DNA from 2 places in the Paenibacillus sp. JMULE4 genome. Region 2 is predicted to be linked to the other one. Evidence: predicted binding sites of a transcription regulator. Region 2 holds the regulator's gene; the other holds the start of a gene.
The links. The regulator CtsR, encoded in region 2, represses protease genes until heat stress. The targets are predictions, from matches to a motif close to ATGGTCAATAAAGGTCAAACA.

Region 1: clpP (ATP-dependent Clp endopeptidase proteolytic subunit ClpP) is a predicted target of CtsR. The motif match lies at 12,239-12,259, and genes of this name have one in related genera.

The regions. Positions count from the first base shown of each region.
Region 1 covers NZ_SGWF01000020.1:279,194-294,195, reverse strand. The annotation lists gene hisJ (histidinol-phosphatase HisJ) at 1-694, shown strand, start outside; gene EXW96_RS24210 (ribose-phosphate diphosphokinase) at 808-1,758, shown strand; gene EXW96_RS24205 (tetratricopeptide repeat protein) at 1,933-3,672, shown strand; gene trxB (thioredoxin-disulfide reductase) at 3,761-4,708, shown strand; gene EXW96_RS24195 (ROK family glucokinase) at 4,872-5,822, shown strand; gene rapZ (RNase adapter RapZ) at 5,877-6,776, shown strand; gene EXW96_RS24185 (gluconeogenesis factor YvcK family protein) at 6,773-7,762, shown strand; gene whiA (DNA-binding protein WhiA) at 7,768-8,697, shown strand; gene EXW96_RS24175 (HPr family phosphocarrier protein) at 8,945-9,214, shown strand; gene EXW96_RS24170 (stalk domain-containing protein) at 9,671-11,446, shown strand; gene clpP (ATP-dependent Clp endopeptidase proteolytic subunit ClpP) at 11,603-12,184, opposite strand; tRNA gene EXW96_RS24160 (tRNA-Arg) at 12,347-12,418, opposite strand; gene EXW96_RS24155 (sugar-binding transcriptional regulator) at 12,689-13,717, shown strand; gene gap (type I glyceraldehyde-3-phosphate dehydrogenase) at 13,803-14,807, shown strand.
Region 2 covers NZ_SGWF01000017.1:181,881-196,882, reverse strand. The annotation lists gene gltX (glutamate--tRNA ligase) at 1-143, opposite strand, end outside; gene ispF (2-C-methyl-D-erythritol 2,4-cyclodiphosphate synthase) at 228-713, opposite strand; gene ispD (2-C-methyl-D-erythritol 4-phosphate cytidylyltransferase) at 713-1,417, opposite strand; gene EXW96_RS19885 (PIN/TRAM domain-containing protein) at 1,525-2,622, opposite strand; gene pssA (CDP-diacylglycerol--serine O-phosphatidyltransferase) at 2,776-3,519, opposite strand; gene disA (DNA integrity scanning diadenylate cyclase DisA) at 3,609-4,688, opposite strand; gene radA (DNA repair protein RadA) at 4,707-6,074, opposite strand; gene clpC (ATP-dependent protease ATP-binding subunit ClpC) at 6,224-8,668, opposite strand; gene mcsB (protein-arginine kinase McsB) at 8,734-9,801, opposite strand; gene mcsA (protein-arginine kinase activator protein McsA) at 9,832-10,353, opposite strand; gene EXW96_RS19850 (CtsR family transcriptional regulator) at 10,366-10,827, opposite strand; rRNA gene rrf (5S ribosomal RNA) at 11,241-11,357, opposite strand; rRNA gene EXW96_RS19840 (23S ribosomal RNA) at 11,431-14,343, opposite strand; rRNA gene EXW96_RS19835 (16S ribosomal RNA) at 14,647-15,002, opposite strand, start outside.

The sequences.
Region 1 (15,002 bases), on a different contig from region 2:
CTTGCTGCACGTAGATCCGGCCGCCTATTATCCCGGCATGGCCATGCCGATGGAAGAACTGCCGAAATATATTGAGGAAGCGTTCATGCTGCGGGAGAAATATAAAGACCGCATTGACATTCGTGTAGGGCTCGAAGGAGACTATATCGAAGGCTACGAGGCTGACATCGAGCGGATCATTCAAGCGTATCCCTGGGATTACGTTATCGGGTCCGTGCATTTTTTGGGTGAATGGGACATTACCGACTACCGGCAAACCGACGGCTGGAAGCAGAGGGACGCCTACGAGGTGTACGAACAGTACTATGATGCAGTAGGTAAAGCCGTCAGGACAGGCTTTTATGATTATATCGGGCATATTGACGTGATCAAGAGGTTCGGCTTCAAGCCGGAGCAAAGCGTGGAGCACCTCGAACGCCAAGTTTTGGAAGCGGTAAAAGCACAAGACATGGCCATCGAGCTGAATGCCAGCGGTCTGCGTATGCCGGTCAACGAAATGTTTCCAAGCCGCCGGATGCTGGAATATGCGCTGGAGCTGGGAATTCCGCTCACGATCGGCTCGGACGCTCACCAGCCGGAGCGGCTGGGACAGTATCTGGACCAGGCGGTGGATCTGCTTCGTGATGTCGGTTTTAAAGAATTAGCCACATTTAAAGGCCGGAAACGGCTAATGATGCCTATTGGATTCCCCTAATATGATGTATAATAGGGTAGTAGCTTTATTAAAATGATGTAAAATACCATTTTTTGCAATACTTGCGGCGTCGTTTGATGACCCACGTAACATAAGCACAAGCGGAGGTAACCATGTACAGCGACAAAATGAAGATTTTTTCGGGTTCGTCCAACCCGAGATTGGCGGAGCGCATTTGCAAGGAGCTTGATGTACCGCTCGGCCAGATCAAGCTGTCCCGTTTCAAAAGCGGGGAAATCTACTGTCTCTATGAGGAAAGCATCCGGAATTGCGACGTGTTCCTAGTGCAGACCTTTTCCCATCCGATCAATGAGAATTTCATGGAGCTTCTCGTTATGATGGATGCCGCCAAACGGGCATCGGCGAGAACGATCAATCTTGTCGTTCCCTACTATGGTTATTCCCGCCAAGAGCGAAAAGCGGCGCCCCGGGAACCGATCTCGGCGAAGCTGGTGGCGGACCTGCTGACTACAGCCGGTGCGGACCGCGTCATCACCATCGATCTGCATGCTCCGGCCATTCAAGGCTTTTTCAACATTCCGGTGGACCATTTGACGGCACTGGATTTGATCAGTGATTACATTAAGAAGAAAAACATTCCCAATCCGATCATCGTTTCGCCGGATGCGGGACGGGCGACGACTGCAGAGAAAATGGCCAACATTCTTGACGCGCCGTTCGCTATGATGATCAAAAAAAGACCCGCTCACAACGAAGCGGTTATCACGCATGTCATCGGAGAAGTTGAAGGAAGAACCCCGATCATCATTGAGGATTTGATCGATACGGGAACGACGATCGTCAACGTTGTCGAAGGCCTCAAGGAGCGCGGGGCGAACGATGCCTACGTGTGTGCGACACACCCGGTGTTCTCCGGACCGGCGCTGCAGCGTCTGGATCATCCGAACATCAAGGAATGCGTGATTACGGACTCCATCGCCATTCCGGAAGATCATTCGGCCCGGTTCCAAGTATTGTCCGTGGCCACTTTGCTGTCGGATGCCATCAACATCATCATGTCCGGCGGATCGCTCAGCTCTTTGTTTAAATATGGCGGTGTATAACTTATAATACATTTACCGGATGACCCCGACAAACAGGAACTAACAGTTTGGGGTCATCTTGTGGTATACTTAAGAATCAATATTACTCCGGCGATTTAGAGAGCACTTTGCGAATGGATATTCAGGAAGGGTTTCTCATGAATTCCGGTCGGGTTACGGAGGTGCCTTATTACTATGGGGAAGAAAAAACGTGCGACGCCCAAGCACAGCAATATCGTACCGATGAAAATGGATGCCACGTTCTTTTTCGAAAAAGCCGTTAAGTCCTTGGACCGTTATCATTATGATAAGGCATTGAAGTATTTTCGTCGCGCGGCCGAATATGAACCGGAAAACCCGGTGAATCATTGCAATCTGGCCGGGCTTCTGTCCGAGATGGGAAATTATGAGGAATCCAACCGCATTTTGCAGCATGTGCTTGATCGGATCGACCCTACGATGACGGAATGCTATTTTTATATGGCGAACAATTTTGCCAATATGGAGAATTACGAGCTGGCCGAAGAAGCGATTATCCATTACCTGGAGAATGACCCCAACGGACAGTTTCTGGAAGAATCCGAAGAAATGATGGAGCTGCTCAGCTACGAGCTCGACCGTCCCACCAAGCTGACGACGATCAAGAGCCGGGAAGGGCTGTTCGAGCACGACCGGGCGCGTTCGATGCTGGAGGAGGGCCGTTTTTCGGAAGCGGTGCGGGTGCTGGAGAAAATTATCCGCAAGCATCCCGACTTCATAGCTGCGCGCAATAACCTTGCGTTGGCCTATTATTACATGGGACACTTTGAAAAATCGGTTGATATGATTCGTCAAGTGCTGGAGCTGGAGCCGGGCAATTTGCATGCGTTGTGCAATCTGGCGATTTTTTACCAGCATTTCGGTGATAAGGCGGGTCTGGCCGGGCTGCTTGAAGTGCTGCGCAAAACGTATCCTTTCCATCAGGATCATGCGTTTAAGCTGGCGACCACTATGGGGATTTTGAACGAGCATGAGAAGGCTTATTTGCTGTTCAAGCGTCTGTTGAAAACCGGCGAAACGGGTCCGGATCCTTGCTTGTGTCACTATACCGCCGTAGCCGCATACAATACGGGCCGCTATGAGGAAGCTGAGCGCTGGTGGCGGCAGGCGGCGAAGTTCGACCCCGGTTCGGAAATTCCCAGGTTCTATCTTAATTTGCTCAATAAGAATTGGGACGAAGCGGTGAAGCCGCCTGTCAGCTATCATTATCATATGCCGTTTGAGGAGCAGTTTCGGGGAATCGAGCGTACGGAGAACGGCTTGCCGGATCACCTGAAGCGCGATCCGTTGGTGCGTTCGTCCTTTTTCTGGGCGTTGCGGCATGGAGATGCGCATACGAAGCTGCAGGTCATTCAAGCGTTCGGCTTGATCGCCGATGACGAGGTGAAGGATGCGCTGCTTGAATTTATCGGACAACCGGGCGAGGATGACTATCTGAAGAAGGTGGCTATCTTCGTTCTTCGCAGTATCGGCGTGAAAGAACCGCTGACGGCCGTGCTGGAGGGGAATCAGACAACGGTGGCCCCGTCGCCTTTTGCTCCGGGGCTTCCGATATGGGATCCCAAATGGCAGCTGGTGATGGAGACGGCGATGCGGTATATGTTCCGCCGCTACGATATGGTGCAGCAGTACGATTTACAAACGCTTTGGGTAGAATACTTATCAAGAGTATTTCCGAACGTGCCCAAAATCACGAAAGTGGAGGGCTGGGCAGCCGCCCTGGAATACCTGACGGCTAAGATGCACCGACGCCCTGTCAGCTATCAGGAAACCGCGGATCGCTACGGCGTATCGGTAGCTACCGTCAGCAGGAACGCCAAGCTGATTGATGAAGCCTGCGGATTGAAAGAAAAGATGGACGCCATCTTTGATAAATTTGCAAGCTTGGAGTCTTAACCTTAATATGAAGGTATAGAAAAAATACGCTGACAACCGGCCGTAAGGAAGCGGCTTTAAGAGTTGCAGTCGATTGGGAGGAAACCATATGTACAAGTCAATCGTTATCGGAACCGGACCTGCCGGGTTAACGGCAGCTATCTACTTGGCACGCGCCAACCTGAACCCGCTTGTTATCGAAGGTCCGGAGCCGGGCGGCCAGTTGACCACCACAACGGATGTGGAAAACTTTCCGGGGTTTCCTGAAGGCATCATGGGGCCGGAATTGATGTCGAATATGCGTAAACAAGCCGAACGCTTCGGCGCTGAATTTAAAACCGGCTGGGTCAATAAGGTGGATCTCTCCGAGCGTCCGTTCAAGCTCAACGTAGAAGGTCTTGGAGACATTGTCGCGGAATCGCTGATCATCTCTACAGGCGCATCGGCCAAGCTGCTCGGCATTAAGAACGAGAAGGAAAGCATCGGCCGCGGCGTCAGCACCTGTGCAACCTGCGACGGCTTTTTCTTCCGCGGCAAAAAGATTATCGTGGTCGGCGGCGGCGACTCGGCGATGGAGGAAGCGAACTTCCTGACACGTTTTGCAACGGAAGTACGCATCGTCCACCGCAGAAACGAGCTGAGGGCTTCCAAAATCATGCAGGATCGCGCGCGCGAGAATGAAAAGATTGTTTGGAGCTTAAACCGTACGCCGCTGGAGATTATATCCGGGGATAAAGGCGTTACCGGTCTAAAAGTGAAAAACAACGAAACCGGCGAAGAAGAATTGATCGAAGCGGACGGCATCTTCGTAGCGATCGGCCATAAGCCGAATACGGATTTCCTCGGCGGACAAATCGAAACCGACGAGCTGGGCTACATTATCACGAAGCCGGGTTCATCCTTGACCAATGTGGAAGGCGTATTCGCCTGCGGCGACGTACAGGATAGCAAGTATCGCCAAGCGATTACGGCTGCCGGCAGCGGTTGTATGGCTGCGCTGGATTGCGAAAAATTTCTTGAAGGGCATATGGTACACGATTGGAGCCAGTCTCTTTAATCGATTGAACGTGGAACTTTCGTTCCGCGTTTTTTCTTTAGCCTTCGCTTGACCTCTTGTAGAGGTTGGCTTATAGTTGGAACAAGAGAGAGTGCATATGAGCCGGGTCTCCAAAGGTCTTGGACAACATAGATTGGCAATTTTTATGAGGTGATTAAGAAGCATGGAACAACAAGTATACGTCGGAGTCGATTTGGGAGGTACCTCCATTAAGGTGGGCTTATGTAATGAGCAGGGCAAGCTGCTGCTCACAGACGAAGGGCCGACCGGTACCGAGCACGGCGCCGACGTGGTGTTGGAAAATATCGCGCAGTACGTACGCAAACTGGTGGCGGAGTCCGATTATACATGGGATCAGGTTGCAGGGATCGGAGCGGGAATCGCCGGATTCATGGATATTTCCGAAGGCTTCGTTAAGCTGTCTCCCAACCTGGGCTGGCGCAATGTGCCGGTGAAGAAAATTCTTGAAGAAAAGCTTGGAAAATCGGTGAAAATCGATAATGACGCCAATGTGGCGGCCCTTGGCGAAGCGTGGGCGGGTGCAGGCGCAGGTATCCCGAACATCGTTTGCTATACGCTTGGCACCGGTGTCGGTGGCGGGATCATTATCCGCGGCCGAATTTACCAAGGCTTTTCCGGTATGGCCGGCGAACTGGGGCATATGGCGATTGTTCCCGACCTTGAGGCTATCGATTGCGGCTGCGGCAAAAAGGGCTGTCTGGAAACCGTCTCATCCGCAACGGGCATTATTCGAATGGCGAAGGAAGCGGTGGAACGCGGCGAGAGTACCTCTTTGGCACTTGTAGAAAACATCATGGCTAAAGATGTGTTCGACGCAGCCAAAACCGGCGACGAAACGGCGCTTCGTATTATCAACCGCGCTGCCTTGTACCTCGGCAAATCGATGGCTACCGTTTCCGTTATCTTAAATCCTCAGCGATTTATCGTCGGCGGAGGCGTATCCAAGGCGGGCGATATCCTGTTCGACGCGATCCGTAAACACTACAGAGAGCATACTCAGGTAACCGCGCAGGAAGGCGTGGACATCGTCCCGGCTGTTCTAGGCAACGATGCCGGAGTCGTTGGCGCTGCCGGCCTTAATCTGCGGGGATAAACCCGGATCGAGCCGTCCTGCGGCTTCTCCGGGCAGTGGAAGGAGAAGAACCCCATGGAAGAAATGCAAACTCTCGGCAAGCTGGTGATCATTACGGGGATGTCCGGAGCCGGCAAAACCATTGCGGTGCAAAGCTTGGAGGACCTGGGTTTTTTCTGCGTGGATAACCTCCCTCCGGTCTTGATTCCTAAATTTGCCGAGCTTATTGAGCAATCCAAAGGTCGAATCGGTAAAGTAGCACTTGTGATCGATCTCCGCGGCCGTGAGTTTTTCACTTCGCTGTCGGAGTCGCTTCGGTTCATTAACGAGAATTATACTTTAACTCATGAAATATTGTTCCTCGATGCAACGGATTCGGTTCTGGTGCAGCGTTATAAGGAAAGCCGGCGCAAGCATCCTCTGGCTCCGACAGGAGCGCCGCTGGAAGGCATTCAGCAGGAAAGGAAGCTGCTTGAGGAGCTAAAGGGTCTGGCTACTCAGGTGATCGATACCAGCAATTTGAAGCCAACCCAGCTCAAAGAAAAGATCGTTTCCCGTTTCACCAACCTAGAGGTAGGCGGCATATCTATAAATGTAATCTCATTTGGCTTTAAATACGGAATTCCGATTGATGCCGATTTGATTTTTGACGTTCGCTTTTTGCCCAACCCGCATTATGTGGAGCATTTACGTCCGAACACCGGGCAGGATACGGAAGTGTACGATTATGTCATGAAATGGACGGAGACGCAGGAGTTTTTGGCGAAGCTCCTCGATATGCTGCATTTCCTCATTCCCCAGTACAAGAAGGAAGGCAAGAGCCAAGTCGTCATCGGTATCGGCTGTACCGGAGGTAAGCACCGCTCGGTTGCGATTGCGGAATATCTAGGTAAAATGATGGGCAATAGCGAAACGGAAGTGATCAGAGTCACTCACCGGGATTCGGAACGCGATCGGGTTGAGGTGAAGAAATGACGCTTGTCCATGAGAGGGGAAAAATCAGGCCGCGGATTGTTGTCATCGGAGGGGGAACGGGTCTGTCGGTCATGCTTCGCGGACTTAAACAGAAGCCCATGGATATTACAGCTATCGTCACGGTGGCCGACGACGGAGGGAGCTCAGGCATTTTACGCTCCGAGCTTGAAATTATTCCGCCGGGCGATATCCGCAACGTATTAACCGCGTTGTCGGATGTGGAGCCGCTGCTGGGCCAACTGCTCGAATATCGTTTTGATAAAGGGAATGGTTTGGCTGGACACAGTTTGGGTAACCTAATGTTAGCGGCGATGCGAGATATTACCGGTGATTTCGTTACCGGGGTGCGGGAGCTGAGCCGTGTTCTGGCTGTTCGCGGCCGCGTGCTTCCGGCTTCGGATCAGTCGATTGTACTTATCGCGGAGATGGAGGACGGCACCGTTGTGAAGGGGGAATCCAAGATTCCCCAGGCAGGCGGTGTCATCCGCCGCGTATCGATCGAACCGGCTGATGCTTGTGCTCTGCCGGAAGCGTTGGAGGCTTTGCGGCAGGCGGATGCTATACTGGTTGGTCCGGGGAGTCTTTACACCAGCATTTTGCCGAACTTGCTGGTACCCGAGATCGCGGAGACGATTGTGTCGTCCCAAGCGTTGAAAATGTTTATTTGCAACGTAATGACCCAGCCTGGAGAGACCGACGATTATAAAGTGAGCGACCATTTGAAAGCGGTTCGAGATCATGTCGGGCACGATTTGTTCGATTATGTCATTGTGAATAATGAAGAGATTCCCGAGAAGGTTCAAAACCGGTATGCCGAAAAAGGCGCAAAGGTCGTTCAACTGGATTTGGATGAAGTGACGAAGCAAGGCTACAAGGTCATTGCCGACCGCCTCGTCTTGTTCCGAACTTATTTACGTCACGATGCGGAAAAGCTAAGTCAGCACATTTATCAACTGGTGGAGAGCTGGATGTTCAAGAAGAGGTGATTACCATGTCCTTCGCCGCCCAAACGAAAAAAGAACTTACCTTGATGGAGTCGGAGCAATGCTGCGAGAAAGCGGAGCTATCGTCCCTCCTTCGTATGAATGGGGCCGTTCAGGTTTCCAGTCAGAAGATTGTACTGGATGTCTCGACGGAGAATGCCGCCATCGCAAGGCGGATTTATACGCTTCTCAAAAAGACGTTTCAGGTGCATACGGAGCTTCTGGTCCGCAAAAAAATGCGGCTGAAGAAGAACAACGTATATATTGTGCGTGTTCCCAATCAGGTGCAGGAGATTTTAAAGGAGCTGCGGATTGTTTCCGAGGGATTTCTGTTCACACCGGGCATAGAGCAGGATATTATTAAGAAAAGCTGCTGCAAAAGGGCATATCTGCGAGGGGCTTTCCTGGCGGGAGGCTCGGTCAACAACCCGGAGGGCTCTTCTTATCATTTGGAAATTTATTCGATGTACGAAGAGCACTGTCAGGCTTTGTGCCAATTGGCCAATGATTTTGACCTGAATGCCCGCTGTATCGAACGCAAAAAAGGATTTGTCCTCTACATCAAGGAAGGCGAGAAAATCATCGAGTTTCTCAGTTTAATCGGTGCGCACCAGGCTTTGCTCCGTTTTGAAGACGTCCGGATCATGAAGGACATGCGCAACTCGGTAAACCGGCTGGTCAATTGCGAAACGGCGAATTTGAACAAAACGATCGGTGCGGCGGTGCGCCAAATCGATAATATTCGCCTTCTGCAAAAAGAAGTCGGTCTTAATAATCTGCCGGAGAAGCTCCGGGAAGTTGCGGAAATCCGTTTGAAGCATCCGGATATGAATTTGAAGGAAGTCGGGGATCTGCTGAAGGGTCAAGTCAGCAAATCCGGAGTCAATCACCGTTTAAGAAAAATCGATGAACTGGCGGAAAAGCTCAGGAAATCGTGAGAAATTCGTCTAAATGTAGATTTTTTGTGTAAATTATCAATAATTCTAGTGTAAACTAATGAAAAATGATATAATAACTGAAAAATCGCTTTTCAACGAATGCAGAACGGTTACCGTTTTGGCAAGGTTTCCGCTCTGAATCGTTTTGGGATACCATCCTTCTTTATAGGACGGTGAAATTTAATTACTCTTAGGGCGTTCAGCCCTTCATCCTTTGGGAATTAAGATTGTAGGGGGTATTGGTTGCATGTCGAGACGCCCAGTAGTCGTCAAATTAAAAACAGGCCTTCATGCCAGACCGGCAGCACTTTTCGTGCAGGAAGCGAATAAGTTTTCTTCGGAAATTTTTGTGGAGAAAGACGAGAAGAAAGTCAATGCCAAGAGCATTATGGGCATTATGAGCCTTGCCATTAGTACGGGGACCGAAGTCCACATAAGTGCGGAAGGTTCGGACGCAGAACAGGCTGTAAACGCTTTAGTCGCATTGGTGAGCAAAGAGGAATTGGAGAACCAATAAGATCTGCCAAGCTTCCGATAAGGAAGCTTTTTCTTTTGCGCGCTTCTTTATTTTACCTGGGGGGACAAGCAGAAATTCATCAGAAAAAAGCGCAACCTTTTTTCGGGCCGTGCGTCTATATAGACGTGCTATAACCGGAAAAGGTTTTTTGTTGTTTCTGGAAACATCCGCATAAACAAGCCTTATGAGGGCTCGGCTTTCCGGCGGTTTCGGAAACAGCATCTCGCCTGTGAAGCGGGGAGTTGTGCCACCCTGCCGTTCCGGCTTTAAGAAAAGACTTCGATGAGAAGTATTTCTTAAGGATAATAAAGAAAGTATAAATTTGCAGCGTAGTTAAACACTTTCTTTATTGCAAGAAACCCTGCCCTTGAATCACGGTCGCTCATTAAGGGACGACCTAGTTCGTTAGTGGTTTTCTTACGGCACCAAAAGAGCTGCACAAAGAGGAGTAGAAGGATGAAACGAATAAGGAAAGAATTGGCCTTGTTGCTAATCATGTCGATGCTGCTGTCGTTTGTAGCGGTCCCTATGGCTTCTGCTGCGGAACAAGAAGCGCCGATATCTTCCGGGACGACTTATGTATTACTCTACCTGAACAAGAAGGAAGCTTTCCTGAACGGGGAGCAGGTTACGCTGGAGGCTCCGGCGACCATCATCAAGGACAAGACATTCGTTCCCGCCAAGTTTTTGGGCGATGCTTTCGGGATGAGAGTGGAATGGATTGCATCCAAACGGCAAATTGAAATGGATACGCCGGGTTACAATATCATGCTCGACATTGATAACAAATCCGTGTGGATTAACGGATACTGGCAGCATTTTGACGATGTGGCTGCGATTGTGAACGGTAAGCTGATGATCAAGCTGACTTGGCTAGCCGACTACATGGGGGCGAGATATACATACAATGATGAGCTGAAACGGGTCGATGTACTCTACACGAAGCCTCCGCGGGGAATTTACAATCCGGATACAAGCAATTCAAACCCCGTTGCCAAGTTTACGTTTGCCAAGCCGACCTACAAGATCGGTGAACCGGTCAAATTTGTGGACCTGAGTTACGACCCGGATGCGGAAGGTCTTCCAAAGTACGAGTGGCAGGGCAGGGAAGAGGCCTATTTCGCTCCCGGCACTTATCCGATTACGCTGACGGTATGGGATCGTAACGGCAACAAGAGCGAGCCCTATACCCGCAACCTTGTGATTACGAATGAAACCTATCTGAACAAAGTGGAATATCCGATCTACACGAAGCCGGTGGGCAGTTACATTAAGACCGATTGGGGCACACTGTGGAATAATTTCTGGGAACTTCCCCAACTGCCGAAGCAGGTGACGGAGGACCGCTCCCGCAAGCTGCTTGTCAGCGACAGCCCGGAGACCTTCACCGAACAAGGAATTTTGTATCAGGATGATGTTGAAGGCAAAGGACGTCTGTACGCGGATCATATTAACGGAACGAAAGAAAAAATGACGCTGGCGATTCTGGCAACCAACCTGACTGATAAACCGGTAACGGTCAAAACGACGAATAAAGGCGAGGTATGGCCTTCCGTTTATGCGAATTTGATCGGCAGCGAGGCAACCGTCGATTTCCTGATCGGCGATCCGATTAACGAGACGATGACGATTCCGCCTCAAAAAACATTTGTATATAAGCAATTTCCGGATTTTTATCCCGATCAAGGGGTGAATTTGTTCTACGATGTGGAAACAAGCGGAAAGGTGCAGTTTACATTCGTGACCGCTCCGGAAATTACACAAAATGCATTGCAGCTTCCGAAGCTTGCGTTTAACGGTCATGTCCGCGGCACATTCCCGGTTTCCGAACTGATCTGGAACATTGATGCCAGCTCATTTACTACGCCGTCACGATTGGTTATCGGGGATGGGAAGACGGATCCGTTCCAGCCCGGATATGATCCGCAGCGTGGACAAGAAGTGCGCAACGACGGCAACTATGGGGTAGTGTACAAAATTCACGCGGATAAACCGCGGAAGATGGCGGTCATGATTCTTCCTAGAGGAGGGGTGTTTAAGGGGCCGATCAAAATCAACGGTGAAATCCGTATGGTTCCTTACTCCGGTGTGATGACCGCATTCGACGGTATGCAGATTTTGGCGAAAACTACGGGCAAGGAAGAGTCGTTGGATATTGAATTCAGCCCTCCGGCCGGGTCTGCGCTTCCATTCGACCTGATCTTCTACCCGCTCGATGATCGGGCGCAATAATCGTTCACAACAAGACCTTTTTCTCCCGCTTTCAGAGAGCGGTGGGGAAAGGTCTTTTTTGCTGAGAATCAAAAGCTGGTTTAAAGGACTGAAAGCCAATAAAAAAGCCCTGATTCGGCTTATTCGCCGTTCAGGACTTTTTTCATTGCGACGGTGTTACACGCGCTCGATCACTTTATCGATCAAGCCATACGATACCGCTTCCGCCGCCGACATGAAGTTATCGCGGTCCGTATCTTTTTCGATACGCTCGACGGATTGACCGGTACGCTCTGCCAAAATGGTATTCAGCTTGTCGCGCATTTTCAGAATACGTCTTGCACGGATCTCGATATCGCTGGCTTGCCCTTCGGCGCCGCCAAGCGGCTGGTGAATCATGACTTCGCTGTTTGGCAGGGCGAACCGTTTGCCTTTGGCGCCTGCCGCGAGCAGGAATGCTCCCATCGATGCAGCCAAACCTACGCAAATCGTAGATACGTCCGGCTTGATGAACTGCATCGTGTCGTAAATCGCCATTCCCGATGTGATGGAGCCTCCCGGGCTGTTAATATACAGATGGATATCTTTGTCCGGATCGCTTGCTGTCAAGAACAACAGCTGGGCGATAATCGAATTGGCTACAACATCGTTGATCGGACTACCGAGAAAAATAATGCGGTCCTTAAGCAGACGGGAGTAAATATCGTAGGCGCGTTCCCCTCTTGCGTCAGGTTCGACAACCATAGGAATAAAACTCATGAGCTGCAGCCTCCTTATATTTAAACTATAACCATCATAACGGAAAATCAAACAAAGGTCAAGAAAGGTCAAACAAAGAAAATAAAAAAACTCCTGATGGAGTATTTCGAAAGATGCCAAAACATTATGGCAGCCGTTATTCTGTAAACCAAAAAACAGCAACGCGCCCGCAAGGAATCGAACCTTGATCTCAGGCTCCGGAGGCCTACGTCATATCCATTGGACCACGGGCGCATATACAATTAGGATGTTGTCTCAAGGTGACAGCAAAAGTTATTATAATCTATCGTGCTGATAAATGCAACTCCATAAATCAAAAAGTTTTGAATGAATAGGCTGCAGGCCAATGGGAAAAAATTCGAATGGGAGCCTCTTGAAGCAAGGAACATATTGAAGTATAATAAGTTCAGCTAAGTGAGAGTGCTTAGTTCTTTTTTTGGAAGATGTGGGACTAAAAATGCAGTACCGGGACAAAAAACGTCCATATATGAGCGGAGTGAATCCATGAGAGAGATCCTTTCTATTCAACAGCAGCTTCTCCCTGATTTGGTGGATACCTTGAAGAAGCGGTATACCATACTTCACTATATCCTGGTTTCCGGAATGGTGGGCCGCAGGACGCTGGCACTGTCATTGAACATGACGGAGCGGGTGCTTCGCGGGGAAGTGGATTTCCTCAAAGAGCAGGGGCTGATCGATGTGGAGGCCTCCGGGATGCGCATCAGTGCAGCCGGAAGAGAACTGCTTGAGAAAATCGAACCGCTGGTGAAGGATTTGTTCGGACTTACCGATTTGGAGGAACGCATACGCTCGCATTATGGCTTGAGGCAGGTCGTTATTGTACCGGGGGATTCGGACGTATCTCCTCACACGAAGAAGGAACTGGGGCGCGCCGGCGCTTCTGTACTCCGCAAGCTGGTCAGGGAGGACGAAGTCATTGCCGTGACCGGAGGGTCCACGCTGGCTGAAGTCGCGTACCATTTGACGGCTGCAAATCCAATGAAGGGATGCTGGTTCGTTCCTGCCCGGGGCGGATTAGGGGAAAGCGTGGAGCTTCAGGCGAATACGATTGCTTCCACGATGGCCAAGAAGGCCGGAGCCCGTTATCGGCTGCTGCACGTGCCGGATCATCTGGGCGAGGAAGCTTATCAATCGCTGATGCAGGATGATCACATCTCCGAAATTGTTCAATTTATCCGCAAGGCGCGGATGGTCATGCACGGCATAGGAGACGCTATGGTCATGGCCAGACGCCGCAAGGTGGATAGTGAAACGACAGAGAGCCTGCAGCGTGACGGAGCGCTTGCCGAAGCGTTCGGGTATTATTTTGACAGGGAAGGACGCATCCTTCACAAAATGCCGACCATCGGGCTCCGTATGGAAGATATTCAGCGTATGGATACGGTGATCGGGATCGCCGGCGGCAAAAGCAAAGGTGAAGCGATTGTCTCGGTGCTGAAGCACGGGCACGAAGATGTGCTTATCACCGATGAAGCGGCGGCGCAATACATTGTACAACGACTGACATCTTGATAGGCTCCGGCCTGTCTTGACATATGTTGCAGCGGCCTGCGGCCGTTAGACGACACATCATAACCATTTTTAGGAGGCAATTACTATGGTAAAAGTAGGAATTAACGGTTTTGGACGTATCGGCCGTAACGTATTTCGTGCGGCTCTTAACAATCCGGAGGTTGAAATCGTAGCGATCAACGATCTGACAGACGTACACACATTGGCGCACCTGCTTAAATATGATACAACGCACGGTAAACTGGATGCTACGGTTGAATCTACGGAAGGCGCATTGATCGTCAACGGCAAATCGATCAAAGTGTTTGCCGAGCGTAATCCTGAGAACCTGCCTTGGGGAGCTAACGGCGTGGAAATCGTCGTAGAATCCACAGGGATCTTCACCGCGAAAGAAAAAGCGGAGCTTCACTTGAAAGGCGGCGCCAAGAAAGTCATCATCTCTGCGCCGGCTACCAACGAAGACATCACCATCGTTATGGGCGTTAACGAAGACAAGTATGATCCATCCGCCCATACGATCATCTCCAACGCATCCTGCACAACGAACTGTTTGGCTCCGTTTGCGAAAGTTCTCAATGACAAGTTCGGTATCGTAAAAGGGATGATGACGACCGTTCACTCCTACACAAACGACCAGCAAGTGCTTGACCTGCCGCATAAGGACCTCCGCCGCGCACGTGCCGCTGCCGAGAACATCATTCCGTCCACGACGGGTGCAGCGAAAGCCGTTTCCCTGGTTCTGCCGGAGTTGAAAGGCAAGCTGAACGGTATGGCTATGCGCGTGCCTACACCTAACGTTTCCGTAACGGACCTGGTGGTTGAATTGAGCAAAAACGTAACGGTCGACGAAGTGAACGCTGCGTTGAGAGAGGCTGCCGAAGGTCCGCTGAAAGGGATCCTGAACTACTCCGAAGAGCCGCTTGTATCCAGCGACTATAACGGCGATCCTGCTTCCTCCACGATCGACGCTCTGTCCACGATGGTGGTCGGCGACAACATGGTCAAAGTCGTATCCTGGTATGACAACGAGTGGGGTTACTCCAATCGTGTTGTAGATTTGGCAAACTTTATCGCGAAAAAAGGTCTGTAATGTTAAAATTGTGGTAATGCTCTGATCATCTTTTTAAAAGAAACTCGCCATCGTGGGCTGTAGGGTGTGCCCGCAGCGTTAGCCAAACATTCGTTTCCGCAAGGCAGCAGGAATCCGTGAAACGAAGATGCAGGCTGACGCTCTGCGGCACTCCCGACTATGACGGGACGGGCTGTTCTTTACAGATGAGGAGAC
Region 2 (15,002 bases):
GTTTGATCCGTATCTTCGAAACGGATCACGAACTGTCCGCCTTCCTTACGGGCGATCAAATAGTTAAACAGCGCCGTACGCGCTCCCCCGATATGCAAGTGCCCTGTCGGGCTCGGCGCATACCTCACACGAAACTTTGCCATACGTTGTTCTCCTCCCCTGCTCCGCAGGCGTTCCTTCAGACCGAACGATGCCTGCAAGCCGATCAACCGTCAAAATAATATGTGTTATGATAGCACACCTTGGACAAGACAAACAACCGCTTGTGCCGCTATTCCTTCTCCGCGTCCCGTAAATCCAAGCTGCTCGGTCGTCGTTGCTTTCACATTGACTTGGCTCGTCTCCGCCTCCAGCGCCTGAGCGATGCGCTCCGCCATCGCCGGAATATACGGAGCCATCTTCGGTTTTTGCGCGATGATGGTGCAATCCACATTTCCCAAACGGTATCCCGCTTCCTTCGCCTTCCCCCATATGTCTACCAGCAGCTTATAGCTGTCCGCATCTTTAAAGGCGGCATCCGTATCGGGATAGTGCTTGCCGATATCCCCAAGCCCGAGCGCTCCCAGAATGGCATCACTCACCGCATGCAGCAGCACGTCCGCGTCCGAATGCCCGAGCAGTCCCTTCTCGTACGGGATTTCCACTCCGCCGATGATGCACTTGCGCCCTTCCACCAACTGGTGTACATCAAAGCCTTGTCCTACCCGAATCATCATTTCTTCTCTCCCCTGACATTGCGAATAATCCACTCCGCCCAAGGCAGATCCTCGGGAGTCGTGATTTTAATATTGTAATAGTCGGCTTCCACTACCGACACGCGGATCCCCATCCGCTCCACCAGCATGGCATCGTCCGTCCCTGTAAACCCTTCTTGCCGGGCGCGTTCGTGCGCCTCCAGCAGCACGGAAAAACGAAAAGCCTGCGGCGTTTGGATCGCCCACAAGCTGCTCCGGTCAGGAGTGGATTGGATCACCCCCGAGCCGTCCACGACTTTGATCGTGTCCTTCACGGGCACGGCAAGCACTGCCGCCTCCGTCTTCATCGCTTGATGCAGACAGGCGGCGAGGTGCTCAACTGCCGTGAACGGCCTGACGCCGTCATGTACCATGACCCAATCGACAGTCCCTTTCAAGGCCTGCAAGCCCTGATAAACGGAATCCTGCCGTTCTTTTCCACCCTGTATAATATGCTTTACTTTGCCCAGTCCGTACTCCCTGACAAACTGACCGCAGCGCGGCACATCGTCCGCTCCGGTAACGAGCGCAACGCTGCTTACCGGAGCGAAGCGTTCAAACAGCTCCAGCGTATGTACGAGAATCGGCTTATGATCAATCAGCAAATACTGCTTGCTTTCTTTTGTGCCCATCCGCGAGCCCTTGCCCGCAGCGACAACGACTACTCCAAGTCTGATCGTCAACTTGTCCACCTGCCACAACATATCGGCTTCAGGGCCCTGCTTTCGCGAAAGCTGCCGTTTCCGGCAAGACATGGGCCCGATTAGCGCATCTACACTATCATACCGCGTTAGAGCGCTTTTTCCAATAGCTTGGGCTTAGCAAAAATCATTCGTCCGGCTGAAGTTTGCAGAACACTCGTCACCAGAACATCCAGTGTCGTGCCGATAAAGTCACGCCCGCCTTCGACCACAATCATCGTGCCGTCATCCAAATAAGCGACGCCTTGACCGTGCTCTTTGCCGTCCTTGATTACCTGCACGAGAATTTCCTCTCCCGGCAGTACGACCGGTTTCACCGCATTGGCCAAATCGTTGATGTTCAGGACCGACACGCCCTGAAGCTCGCATACTTTATTCAGGTTGAAATCGTTCGTGATCACTTTGCCTTGAAGCAATTTCGCCAGCTTGACCAATTTGCTGTCCACCTCGGAAATCTCTTCAAAATCCCCTTCATAGATCAGCACCTTCACGTCGAGCTCCTTTTGAATCTTGTTCAAAATATCAAGCCCCCGACGTCCGCGGTTTCTTTTCAACAGATCGGAGGAATCGGCAATATGCTGAAGCTCCTCCAGCACGAATTCCGGAATGACCAGTGTACCTTCAATAAACCCCGTCTTGCAGATATCTGCAATCCGGCCGTCGATAATGACGCTCGTATCCAGAATTTTATGCTCCTCAAACTCTTTGGCTTCGCCTGAAGCGCCGCGTCTCCGATCCGACCTCCGCTTATCGAGTGCGGCTAACAACTCTTCTTTCTTCAAGATCCCCATCCGGTATCCCGCATACGAGAAAATCGCGATACACAGCATATGCAGCAGCGGATTGAATATACCCGCACGCGCCAAAGGATTCAGCAGAACGGAAGAGACCAACAATCCCATCACCATTCCCGCCGCCCCGGCAAGCATATCGGCCGCCGGCATATTCGCCGCGCGTTCTTCCCCCTGAACCATGACCTTAAGCAGAGAATTTAGCGCCCAGGAGCTCATCGAATAAAAGAAGAGTGCTCCCACCCCAAACATCCATGCTCCCTGCCCTTTTATTTCATGAATACCCGTTACTGTACCTATGACTTCAAATAATGGTTTACCTATCGTATCACTCCATTGTAATCCAAGCGTACCGCCAATAACTGCGAATAGAAGCTGGAACCATTTTTTCATCATAGACTTCACCTCCATCAAAATCGGTTGCATAACCCCTTACGTTACAATTATGAACCAAAAGTTTCCTGCCTAATCGTTCCGTAAGAAAAAACAAAAAAGCATTTATTTCCATAAGGAAAATAAATGCTTTTCATTTTCACGGACATCTCTTCGTTAAATTGTCGTTGTTTTGGATTCCGGTTCTTCCATCGTATTCGTTTTCTTTTTCTTCAGGCGGAGAAAGACGAAAAGACGGTCAACGTTTTTTTTTAGGCCGTACAGTGCATACAGGAGCAGCGGTACAAAGATGATCTTGGACAGTGTGCCCGGAAATTGAACGGCAATGACAACGGCGATGATCACCACGATCGGGGTTACCCATATCGCCGCTTTTGGAATGCCCACCTTCTTGAAGTTCGGATATTTCACCGTGCTGACCATCAGATAGGACAGGAGAAGTGTGGCCAAGACAAGCACCATGGTGCTCAGCTCATTGTGAAACAGAGCAAGCGTACAAAGAACACCGCCGGCAGCCGGTATGGGCAGACCGATAAAGTAGCCGGGCGTACCGGCAATCACGTTGAAGCGAGCCAACCGCAGCGCTCCGCAAATGGGGAAAATCGCCGTGACAATCCACGCCCCTGCCGCGTTCATCTCGGTAAAGGCCATAACATACATAATGAACGCCGGAGCCACCCCAAACGAGATGACATCGGACAGCGAATCCAGTTCCTTGCCGAATTCGCTTTGAACATTGAGCGCACGGGCCACCCGTCCGTCCAAACCGTCAAGCAGCATAGCCACAAGCACCATAATAGCCGCCAGCTCGGGTTTATTGTTAAACACCATAATGATCGAAATGATGCCGAGAAACAGGTTCCCGACGGTAAACAAATTCGGGAGGGATTTCGTTATCATGATTAATCCACCTCTGGTTATACTGTGCCCTATTCAAAAAAACCTAACCCAATTCAATTATACTAAGGTACCTTATGATTGTATGCAAGTTAGATATGCCTGTCAATGAGTACCTGATCTTGAATTCGTTTTAGGCCTTCTTTTATCGTTCGGGCCCTTACTTCTCCGATTCCGTCCACTTCGTCCAGTTCCTCGATCGTGGCCATCATCAGATGAGGAAGCTGTTCGAAGCGCTCGATCAGATTATGAATGATCACCGACGGCAGCCTCGGGATTTTATTCAATACCCGATACCCCCGCGGGGATACGATTTCCTCCGCACTGTTGGTCGCATGCGGGAATCCAAGCACTCGGGCAATGTGGGAATGATCCAGCATTTCGTCGGTGGCCAGCCGTTTGAGCGAGTTCAAGACTTCTTTAACCTTTTCGTCGCTGGGATCCTTGACATAATCTTTAATCAGCAAAAAGGCTTCGTATTCCGTATTACCGACCAATTCATGCAGCTGCATACTGATCAGACGGCCTTCGTTCCCCAGCTCGTTGATGTAGCGATTAATTTCCGCTTTAATACGCAGCACCATCTCGATACGTTGTATAACTCCCGTTACATCATGTAGCGTCACGAGCTCTTCAAATTCCGAAGCGCCAAGGTTCGTCAAATCCTGATCGAGTACAGATTTATATTTTTCCAACGTTTGAATCGCCTGATTCGCCTTGGTCAAAATCACACCAATATCTTTTAAGGCATACCGCAAATTTCCTTGATACAGCGTGATGACGTTTCGCCGCTGCGAAATCGACACTACCAGCTTGGAAGTCTGCTTCGCGACGCGCTCTGCTGTCCGGTGACGGATCCCCGTTTCGGTGGATGGGATGGATGAATCCGGAATCAGCTGTGTATTGGCATAAAGTATGCGTTTGAGATCTTCGCTGAGAATGATGGCGCCGTCCATTTTGGCCAACTCATATAAATAGTTTGGGGAAAAGTCACAGTTGATGGAAAATCCTCCGTCCACAATTTCCATCACTTCCGGACTGTATCCTACGACGATCAGACCGCCGGTTTTGGCTCGCAGCACATTTTCGAGCCCTTCCCGAAAAGGGGTTCCCGGCGCTACCAACTGCAGCAGTTGGCTCATCACGTCGCGTTTCGCTTCTTCCTTGCTCAAAGGTGTCCCTCCTGACGGTTATACTAAAGCTGCTGATAGCGCTTCGGCTACAGTATTCACACCGATGATTTCAATTCCTGCGGGCGGCGTCCACCCCTTCAGGCTTTTGTGCGGGAGAATGACCCGCTTGAAGCCGAGCTTCTGCGCTTCGCGCACCCGCTGATCTACTCGGGAAACGCCGCGGACCTCACCGGTCAGGCCCACCTCGCCGAAGACAACGTCGAACGGCTGTGTAGGCTGATCGCGGAAGCTTGAGGCAATGCTCACCGCCACAGCAAGGTCTACTGCCGGTTCGTCGAGCTTGACTCCGCCTGCGATATTGAGGTAAGCGTCCTGATTCTGCAAGAACAGACCCATCCGTTTCTCCAGCACAGCGATGATCAGCGACAACCTGTTGTGATCATAGCCGGTGGCCATCCTCCGGGGAGAAGGGAAATTTGTGGTCGATACGAGCGCCTGCAGTTCAACCAGAACCGGCCTGGTTCCCTCCATGCTCGCAACCACGGTTGAACCGGATACACCCATCGGCCGTTCCGACAAGAACAGCTCCGAAGGGTTGCTCACCTCGACTAATCCGCTCTCCCGCATTTCAAAAATACCGATCTCATTCGTCGAACCGAACCGGTTCTTTACGGCACGCAGAAGACGATACGAGTGATGCCGCTCCCCTTCAAAATAAAGCACGCAATCGACCATATGCTCGAGAAGTCGCGGCCCGGCAATCGACCCCTCCTTAGTAACATGGCCCACAAGCACGGTGGCAATGCCTCTCCCTTTAGCGATGCGCATAAAATGCCCTGTGCATTCTCTGACCTGAGATACGCTGCCGGGTGCCGAAGCCACAGCGGGATGATATACCGTCTGAATGGAATCAATGACGACAAAATCCGGCTCCATCTCATCAATCGCCGCCTCGATATACTCCACGTTCGTTTCACTAAGTACAAACAGCAAACCGGAGACCGCTTGAAGCCGGTCGGCTCGGAGCTTCGTCTGCCTGACGGATTCTTCGCCGGAAATATACAGCACTTTGAGATTTTGCTGCGTCAATGCGTAGGAAGCCTGCAGCAGAAGTGTCGATTTGCCAATTCCAGGATCGCCCCCTACCAGAATAAGGGATCCTGGTACGACGCCTCCTCCCAACACACGGTTTAACTCCCGGTTATCCGTGATAATGCGCTCTTCCTGACTGCTTTCTATGTTTATGATGGAAACTGCTTTTTCTTTCTTATCGGAAAAAGATAAATGAAGCCCCCTGCTCTTGCCGGAAGTCTCCACTTCTTCCACAAATGTATTCCAAGCTCCGCAGCCAGGGCATTTGCCGAACCATTTCGGCGTTTCGTAGCCGCACTGCTGACAAAAAAACTTTGTTTTTGCTTTGGCCATTGCGCCTCCTAATCCTGCTTCAAGCCCAAACGCGCTTATAGTACTACAAAACAAAGTTTACCATGATGCAACACCCTTGAAAACCCTCCCAGTTCATTCCGTATAAAGAAAAATCCGACCAGCCGGAAAACGGCAGCCGGATTTTTTCATTATGCTTGTGAAGCGACGCCTTGATTGCGCTCCACAATCAACTCGCCTTCTTTCTCATCAATCGTAAGCGTATCGCCCTTACTGATGTTGCCGCGGAGCAATTCTTCAGACAAACGATCTTCAATATGCTTTTGAATCGCTCTGCGTAGAGGCCTTGCACCAAATGCCGGATCGTAGCCTTCTTTGGCAAGGAATGCCTTGGCCGCATCGGTCAGTACGAAATCCACTTCCTGTTCCTTCAGACGTTTACGCAGTTCTTCGGCCATCAACGATACGATTTCGCCGATATGCTTTTCGTCCAGGGAGTGGAATACGATGATTTCGTCGATCCGGTTCAAGAACTCCGGACGGAAGCTCTTCTTCAGTTCGCCCATGACTTTGTCCTTCATGTTTGCGTAATCTCTGCCCGAATCTTGTGCCGCAGTAAAGCCCAGCGTCGAGTTTTTCTTAATCAAATCCGCCCCGACGTTGGATGTCATGATAATCAGCGTGTTGCGGAAATCTACTGTACGGCCCTTGGAGTCCGTTAAACGTCCGTCTTCAAGCACTTGAAGCAAGATATTAAACACTTCCGGATGGGCCTTCTCAATTTCATCCAAAAGAACGACAGAGTACGGCTTGCGGCGTACTTTCTCCGTAAGCTGTCCGCCTTCCTCATATCCGACGTATCCCGGAGGCGCTCCAACCAAACGGGAAGTGGAATGCTTCTCCATGTACTCGGACATGTCAATCCGGATCACCGCGTTTTCATCGCCGAACAGCGACTCCGCCAAAGCGCGGGCCAATTCCGTTTTACCGACCCCTGTCGGCCCAAGGAATATAAATGAACCCATCGGACGCTTCGGATCCTTCAGCCCCGCTCTTGCACGACGGATTGCGCGGCTCACGGCTTTCACCGCTTCATCCTGTCCGATCACCCGATCGTGCAGAATGGATTCCATTTTGAGCAGACGCTCGGTTTCTTCTTCAGCCAGCTTCACCACCGGGATGCCGGTCCAGCTGGCCACCACTTGGGCGATATCTTCCGGCGTCACCTCGGAGTCGGTGCGGCCTTGTTTTTCCTTCCATTCGTTCTTTGTGGCATCGAGCTCTTCTCTCATCTTCTGCTCCGTGTCGCGAAGCGCGGCTGCTTTCTCGAATTCCTGGCTCTGTACGGCAGCATCCTTCTCCTTGCGGATGTCTTCCAAACGGCTTTCGAGCTTTTTCAGATCCGGCGGAACGGTGTAAGAGCGAAGCCTTACTTTTGAGCTTGCCTCATCGATCAAATCAATCGCTTTGTCCGGGAGGAAGCGGTCCGTGATGTAACGATCGGAGAGCTTCACGGCTTGCTCAATCGCTTCATCTGTAATTTTTACACGATGGTGTGCTTCATACCGGTCACGAAGCCCATGGAGAATTTGAATCGCCTCTTCCGGAGAAGGCTGATCCACCGTAATCGGCTGGAAGCGTCTTTCCAAAGCGGCATCCTTCTCGATATATTTGCGATATTCATCCAGCGTCGTCGCTCCGATGCACTGCAGTTCGCCGCGGGCCAGCGCCGGCTTCAGGATATTGGAGGCATCGATTGCGCCTTCCGCTCCGCCTGCACCGATAAGCGTATGGAGCTCATCAATGAAAAGAATGATGTTGCCGGCTTGACGAATTTCATCCATGATTTTTTTCAGACGGTCTTCGAATTCGCCGCGGTATTTGGTACCGGCTACGACAGATCCCATATCCAAAGTCATCACGCGTTTGTCACGCAAAGTCTCGGGAATCTCATTGGCTACAATTTTCTGGGCCAGGCCTTCCGCAATAGCGGTTTTACCAACCCCCGGTTCCCCGATCAGGACCGGATTGTTCTTCGTTCTGCGGCTGAGCACCTGAATGACGCGCTCGATTTCCTTGCTCCGGCCGATAACCGGATCGAGGTTGCCTTCTTTGGCATAGGCGGTCAAATCACGCGCCAGACCGTCCAAAGTCGGTGTATTTACATTAGCAGGGCTACCATGGTTCGGCGAGACCACCTCGCTGCTGCCAAGCAGTTGGAGCACTTGTTGGCGGGCTTTATTCAAGCTTACGCCCAAATTGCCCAGCACTCGCGCTGCAACACCTTCGCCTTCGCGAATCAATCCGAGCAGAATATGCTCCGTTCCGACATACGTATGCCCGAGTTTTCGCGCCTCATCCATGGACAGCTCAATAACCTTTTTGGCTCGAGGGGTATAAGCGATATTCGTCGGCTGTTCTTGTCCTCTGCCGATCAGCGATTCGACTTCGTCCTGAATTTTCTCCAAACCAAGCCCCAACGCGATCAGCGCCTTGGCCGCAATTCCTTCGCCTTCGCGAATCAAACCGAGCAAAATATGCTCCGTTCCAATATTGTTATGACCCAAACGAACGGCTTCTTCCTGAGCCAAAGACAGTACTTTCTGCGCACGTTCTGTAAATCTGCCAAACATCATGTGTAACACCTCCAAAAATTAGTAAGGGAATATGGTTTCCACATTAACATGAACTCGGCCTGGCTTCAATCCGATTGTGATATTTTGTCCCGGATCAGCTGGGCCCTTCTAATGTCTCTTTCTTCAGGGGTTAGCTTTTCTCCTGCTAATTGCTGTAAAAAACCCGGTTGGGTCATCACGAGAAGCTCATTCAGTACGTTTGGTGACACATTCTTGATAAATTGTAAATCAATGCCGAGCCGAACATCCGACAACCGCTGCGTCGCTTCTTTGGAGTCCATAATCGCCGCATAGGAAAGAATTCCATAGGAACGGCTGACTCGATCGATAATTTTGGCTTTGGTTTCATGTACCAACTTCTGTCTGGCCGCCCGTTCATGCTCGATGATCTGTCTGACTACGCTGTAAAGATTGTCGATAATTTCCTCTTCCGATTGTCCGAGCGTAATCTGGTTGGATATTTGGAACAGATTGCCCAGAGCCTCGCTGCCTTCACCATACAGACCCCGAACCGCCAAGCCTACCTGTGTGATAGCCGACAAAATTCGATTGATCTGCTGAGTCAGCACCAACGCCGGAAGGTGAATCATAACCGACGCGCGAATACCGGTTCCGACATTTGTCGGGCAGCTCGTCATGTACCCTCTTTTCTCATCAAATGCGTAGTTCAGCTGCACCTCGAAAGCATCGTCGATTTCATTAGCCATCTCCCACGCTTCTTTAATTTGAAAACCGGGGCACAGGCATTGTATTCGCAGATGGTCTTCTTCATTCACCATGATGCTGATCGATTCATTATCGCTCAAAATAACCGCACCGTTCCGTGACTCGTTAGCCAGGGCCGGACTGATCAGATGCTTTTCAACCAGCACCCGTTTTTCCAAATCATTCAATTCCGAGAGCGGAAGCAGCGTAAACTTGCTGATCGTATTCAATTCATCATTATGAAGCGCCTGAGCTACTTGATCCAAAACCTCTTTTGACTGTTGGTTCGTCGCCAACATAGGAAAAGGGTAGGCCCGTAAATTCCGGGCAATGCGAATTCTGCTGCTCATCACGATATCCGAATCTGGGCCATCCGCCTTCATCCAATCACTCAGAGCATGCTTTGTAAATCGGCTCGCCTCTGTCATAAGCATTCCCCCCAACAACCTGTCATTATCTCAGCCTTCGGCTACTTTCTTTTCTAATTCCCGAATCTGATCCCGAAGCTTGGCCGCTTGCTCAAATTCTTCATTTTCAACGGATAACAGCAGCTCCTTTTTGAGCCGATCGATTTCGCGCCTATATTTAATCAACCCGCCAGATCGTTTTGGAACCTTGCCGGTGTGAATGATATTTCCGTGGACTCTTTTGAAAAGGGGTTCGAGCTTCTCACCGAAATATTTGTAGCATTCGCTGCAGCCGAATCGTCCTACTTTACTAAATTGACTATAAGTAAGCCCGCAATGCTCGCAGCGGCTCGGTTGAACTTTATTCGCCAGCGTGCCGGGCGTTGATGAGGGTTCAAAGTCAAGTAATCCGCTCAACAGATTGTGAATGGAAAAGCCGTTCGGGGTTCCCGGTATCAGCTCTCCCTTTTCCCTGGCACACGTTTCACAAATGTGAAATTCCGTCTTCTCGCCATTCATAATTTTAGTAAAATGCAGCGTTGCTTGTTTTTTACCACATTCTTGACATAACATTCGGTTCCCTCCTCATTTGCTAAGTAAGGAGATCAGCATGGCTTTAAGAAGCTTCGCCCGAATCTCGTCGCGAAGAGGCAGTTTCAAGGTGAGCACCTCTCTTGCCATAGCTGCCTTCATGATGGCCGCTTCCCTTTCGGAAATGAAGCCGCCCTCCTCTAGCTGGTACAACAGACCTTCCGAAGCGGATTGATCCATATGCGAGCCGATCGTTCGAAAAATATGGTCAAGCACAGGGCCATGAGAATGCAGTTTAATCTTCTGAATTCGAATGTACCCGCCGCCGCCTCGTTTACTTTCCACAATGTACCCTTTTTCCAAAGTAAAACGGGTACTGATGACATAGTTGATTTGTGATGGAACACAGTTGAACTGATCGGCAAGTTCATTACGCTGGATCTCAATCACGCCGCCCGGGCTCTGCTGCAAAATTTGCTTCAGATACTGTTCGATAACTTCTGAAACATTTCGCATCCGTTCGACCTCCAAAGGCAGAAGTAAAGCCAGTTCGTAAAATGTTGTGTGAAAGCCATTGAAAATCTCAATTATTGACTTTGACTTTCTTTGACTTTAAAAACATTATATCAGATTTTTACAATAATGCAACACCCCGCAGTGCTCCAGACTAAGCCAACAGCGAGATGCTCCGATATCACATTTGTTTAACTTCGTTTAAGCAACAACGGATTCGGTTCCTATGCTTATTATGTATTCTTTCCCTAAGATTATGTCTTTAAATAATACCGTGCGCTTATTTTTAAAAAACACCCCATCGTTTATTTCATATACCGCAAAAGCATTTCAAATTGATAAGATGTGCTTATTTTATGCATCACACAACAGGAAAGAGCCTCTTCGGATTATAAATCCAAAGAGGCTCTTTCATTGCTTGGCGACGTTCTACTCTCCCAGGACCCTGCGGTCCAAGTACCATCGACGCTGGAAGGCTTAACGGTCGTGTTCGGTATGGGTACGCGTGGTTCCCTTCCGCCATCATCACCAAACGTATTCATTTCTCAAGGCTTGCGCCCTGAAAACTGGATCGAAACCAAGCCGCTGATCATCTTCATGTGCTTTTTGGATAAGCCCTCGACCGATTAGTATTCGTCAGCTCCACACGTTGCCGTGCTTCCACCCCGAACCTATCTACCTCGTCGTCTACAAGGGGTCTTACATACTGGGAAATCTCATCTTGAGGGGGGCTTCACGCTTAGATGCTTTCAGCGCTTATCCCTTCCGTACTTGGCTATCCAGCCGTGCCTCTGGCGAGACAACTGGTACACCAGCGGTACGTCCATCCCGGTCCTCTCGTACTAAGGACAGCTCCTCTCAAATTTCCTACGCCCGCGACAGATAGGGACCGAACTGTCTCACGACGTTCTGAACCCAGCTCGCGTACCGCTTTAATGGGCGAACAGCCCAACCCTTGGGACCTACTTCAGCCCCAGGATGCGATGAGCCGACATCGAGGTGCCAAACCTCCCCGTCGATGTGGACTCTTGGGGGAGATAAGCCTGTTATCCCCAGGGTAGCTTTTATCCGTTGAGCGATGGCCCTTCCATTCGGTACCACCGGATCACTAAGCCCGACTTTCGTCCCTGCTCGACCTGTTTGTCTCGCAGTCAAGCTCCCTTTTGCCTTTGCACTCTGCGAATGATTTCCAACCATTCTGAGGGAACCTTGGGGCGCCTCCGTTACGCTTTAGGAGGCGACCGCCCCAGTCAAACTGCCCACCTGACACTGTCCCCATACCCGCTTAGGGCACCAGGTTAGAACTCCGATACGATCAGGGTGGTATCCCAACGTCGCCTCCACACAAGCTGGCGCTCATGCTTCTCAGGCTCCCACCTATCCTGTACAGATCGTACCAAAGTCCAATATCAAGCTGCAGTAAAGCTCCATGGGGTCTTTCCGTCTTGTCGCGGGTAACCTGCATCTTCACAGGTATTAAAATTTCACCGGATCTCTCGTCGAGACAGCGCCCAAGTCGTTACGCCATTCGTGCGGGTCAGAATTTACCTGACAAGGAATTTCGCTACCTTAGGACCGTTATAGTTACGGCCGCCGTTTACTGGGGCTTCGGTTCACAGCTTCGGTCTTACCCTAACCGCTCCCCTTAACCTTCCAGCACCGGGCAGGCGTCAGCCCGTATACTTCGCCTTGCGGCTTCGCACAGACCTGTGTTTTTGCTAAACAGTCGCTTGGGCCTTTTCACTGCGGCCCCCTCGGGCTATTCACCCTACCGGGGCACCCCTTCTCCCGAAGTTACGGGGTCATTTTGCCGAGTTCCTTAACGAGAGTTCTTCCGCGCGCCTTAGCATCCTCTGCTCGCCTACCTGTGTCGGTTTGCGGTACGGGCACCTTCTCCCTGGCTAGAGGCTTTTCTTGGCAGCCTGAACTCATGACCTTCGGTACTCCAATTTTCCCTCCCCATCACAGCCCAGCCTTTCGATGTGCGGATTTGCCTACACACCAGCCTCACTGCTTGGACGAGCATCCATCAGCTCGCGTCACTATCCTTCTGCGTCACCCCATCGCTCATAACGGTTCACGGTGGTACAGGAATTTCAACCTGTTGTCCTTCGACTACGCCTTTCGGCCTCGCCTTAGGTCCCGACTTACCCTGAGCGGACGAACCTTCCTCAGGAACCCTTAGGCTTTCGGCGGATCAGATTCTCACTGATCTTTTCGTTACTCATACCGGCATTCTCACTTGTAACCGCTCCAGCTGTCCTCACGATCAACCTTCTACGCTGTTACAACGCTCCCCTACCGCCCATTACTGGACCCATAGCTTCGGTGGTGTGTTTAGCCCCGTTACATTTTCGGCGCAGAGTCACTCGACCAGTGAGCTATTACGCACTCTTTGAATGGTGGCTGCTTCTAAGCCAACATCCTGGTTGTCTGCGCAACTCCACATCCTTTCCCACTTAACACACACTTGGGGACCTTAGCTGATGATCTGGGCTGTTTCCCTCTTGACAATGGATCTTAGCACTCACTGTCTGACTCCCGGGTTAACGTCTGTGGCATTCAGAGTTTGACTGGACTTGGTAACCCTTGGCGGGCCCCGCACCCAATCAGTGCTTTACCTCCACGACGCATCTCCCGAGGCTAGCCCTAAAGCTATTTCGGGGAGAACCAGCTATCTCCGAGTTCGATTGGAATTTCTCCGCTACCCCCACCTCATCCCCGAATTTTTCAACATTCGTGGGTTCGGGCCTCCAGTGCGTGTTACCGCACCTTCACCCTGGACAGGGGTAGATCACACGGTTTCGGGTCTACGCCTGCAAACTCACTCGCCCTGTTCAGACTCGCTTTCGCTGCGGCTTCGGCTTCTCACCTTAACCTTGCTTGCAAACGTAACTCGCCGGTTCATTCTACAAAAGGCACGCCATCACTCATTAACGAGCTCTGACTTCTTGTAAGCACACGGTTTCAGGTTCTCTTTCACTCCGCTCCCGCGGTTCTTTTCACCTTTCCCTCACGGTACTGCTTCACTATCGGTCGCCAGGGAGTATTTAGCCTTGGCAGATGGTCCTGCCGGATTCCCACGAGGTTTCACGTGTCTCGCGGTACTCGGGATCCGTCTAGGGTTTTCGCAGAATTTCGGCTACAGGGCTGTTACCTTCTCCGGCCGGCCTTTCCAGACCGCTTCACCTACTCTGCTCAACCCACGTTGACGTCCCACAACCCCAGAGGGCAAGCCCCCTGGTTTGGGCTAATCCGCTTTCGCTCGCCGCTACTGACGGAATCACTTTTGTTTTCTTTTCCTGAGGGTACTTAGATGTTTCAGTTCCCCTCGTCTGCCTCCAATGCAGCTATGTATTCACTGCATGGTACGTATCTATTACGATACGCAGGTTTCCCCATTCGGACATCCCCGGATCAAAGCCTGCTTACGGCTCCCCGAGGCATTTCGTCGTTCGCCACGTCCTTCATCGGCTCCTGGCGCCTAGGCATCCTCCGTGTGCTCTTATTAGCTTAACCAATTTGGTTATTCGGTGCCGACACTTACGTATCGGCTGCTGACGATTTCCTCACGAAAATCGCAGCGGGATGATTCAGCATTTTGCTTCGTTTCGATATCCAGTTTTCAAGGAACAAACGTATTTCCGCTGCCGTTTTACCGGCAGGAAAGGTATCTTACCATGCTCCGGCTTGCCGATGCAACCATCAACTTTTGCCAAGAACACGCTAAGCTTTGAAAGGCATTGCACCTTTCAAAACTGAACACGAGTGAGTGCTTCTTGCTTATTGTCCGTTACCCCGCAGGTAACATGGACTCCATAGAAAGGAGGTGATCCAGCCGCACCTTCCGATACGGCTACCTTGTTACGACTTCACCCCAATCATCTACCCCACCTTCGGCGGCTGGCTCCTTGCGGTTACCCCACCGACTTCGGGTGTTGTAAACTCTCGTGGTGTGACGGGCGGTGTGTACAAGACCCGGGAACGTATTCACCGCGGCATGCTGATCCGCGATTACTAGCAATTCCGACTTCATGCAGGCGAGTTGCAGCCTGCAATCCGAACTGAGACCGGCTTATAAGGATTTGCTCCGGATCGCTCCTTCGCTTCCCGTTGTACCGGCCATTGTAGTACGTGTGTAGCCCAGGTCATAAGGGGCATGATGATTTGACGTCATC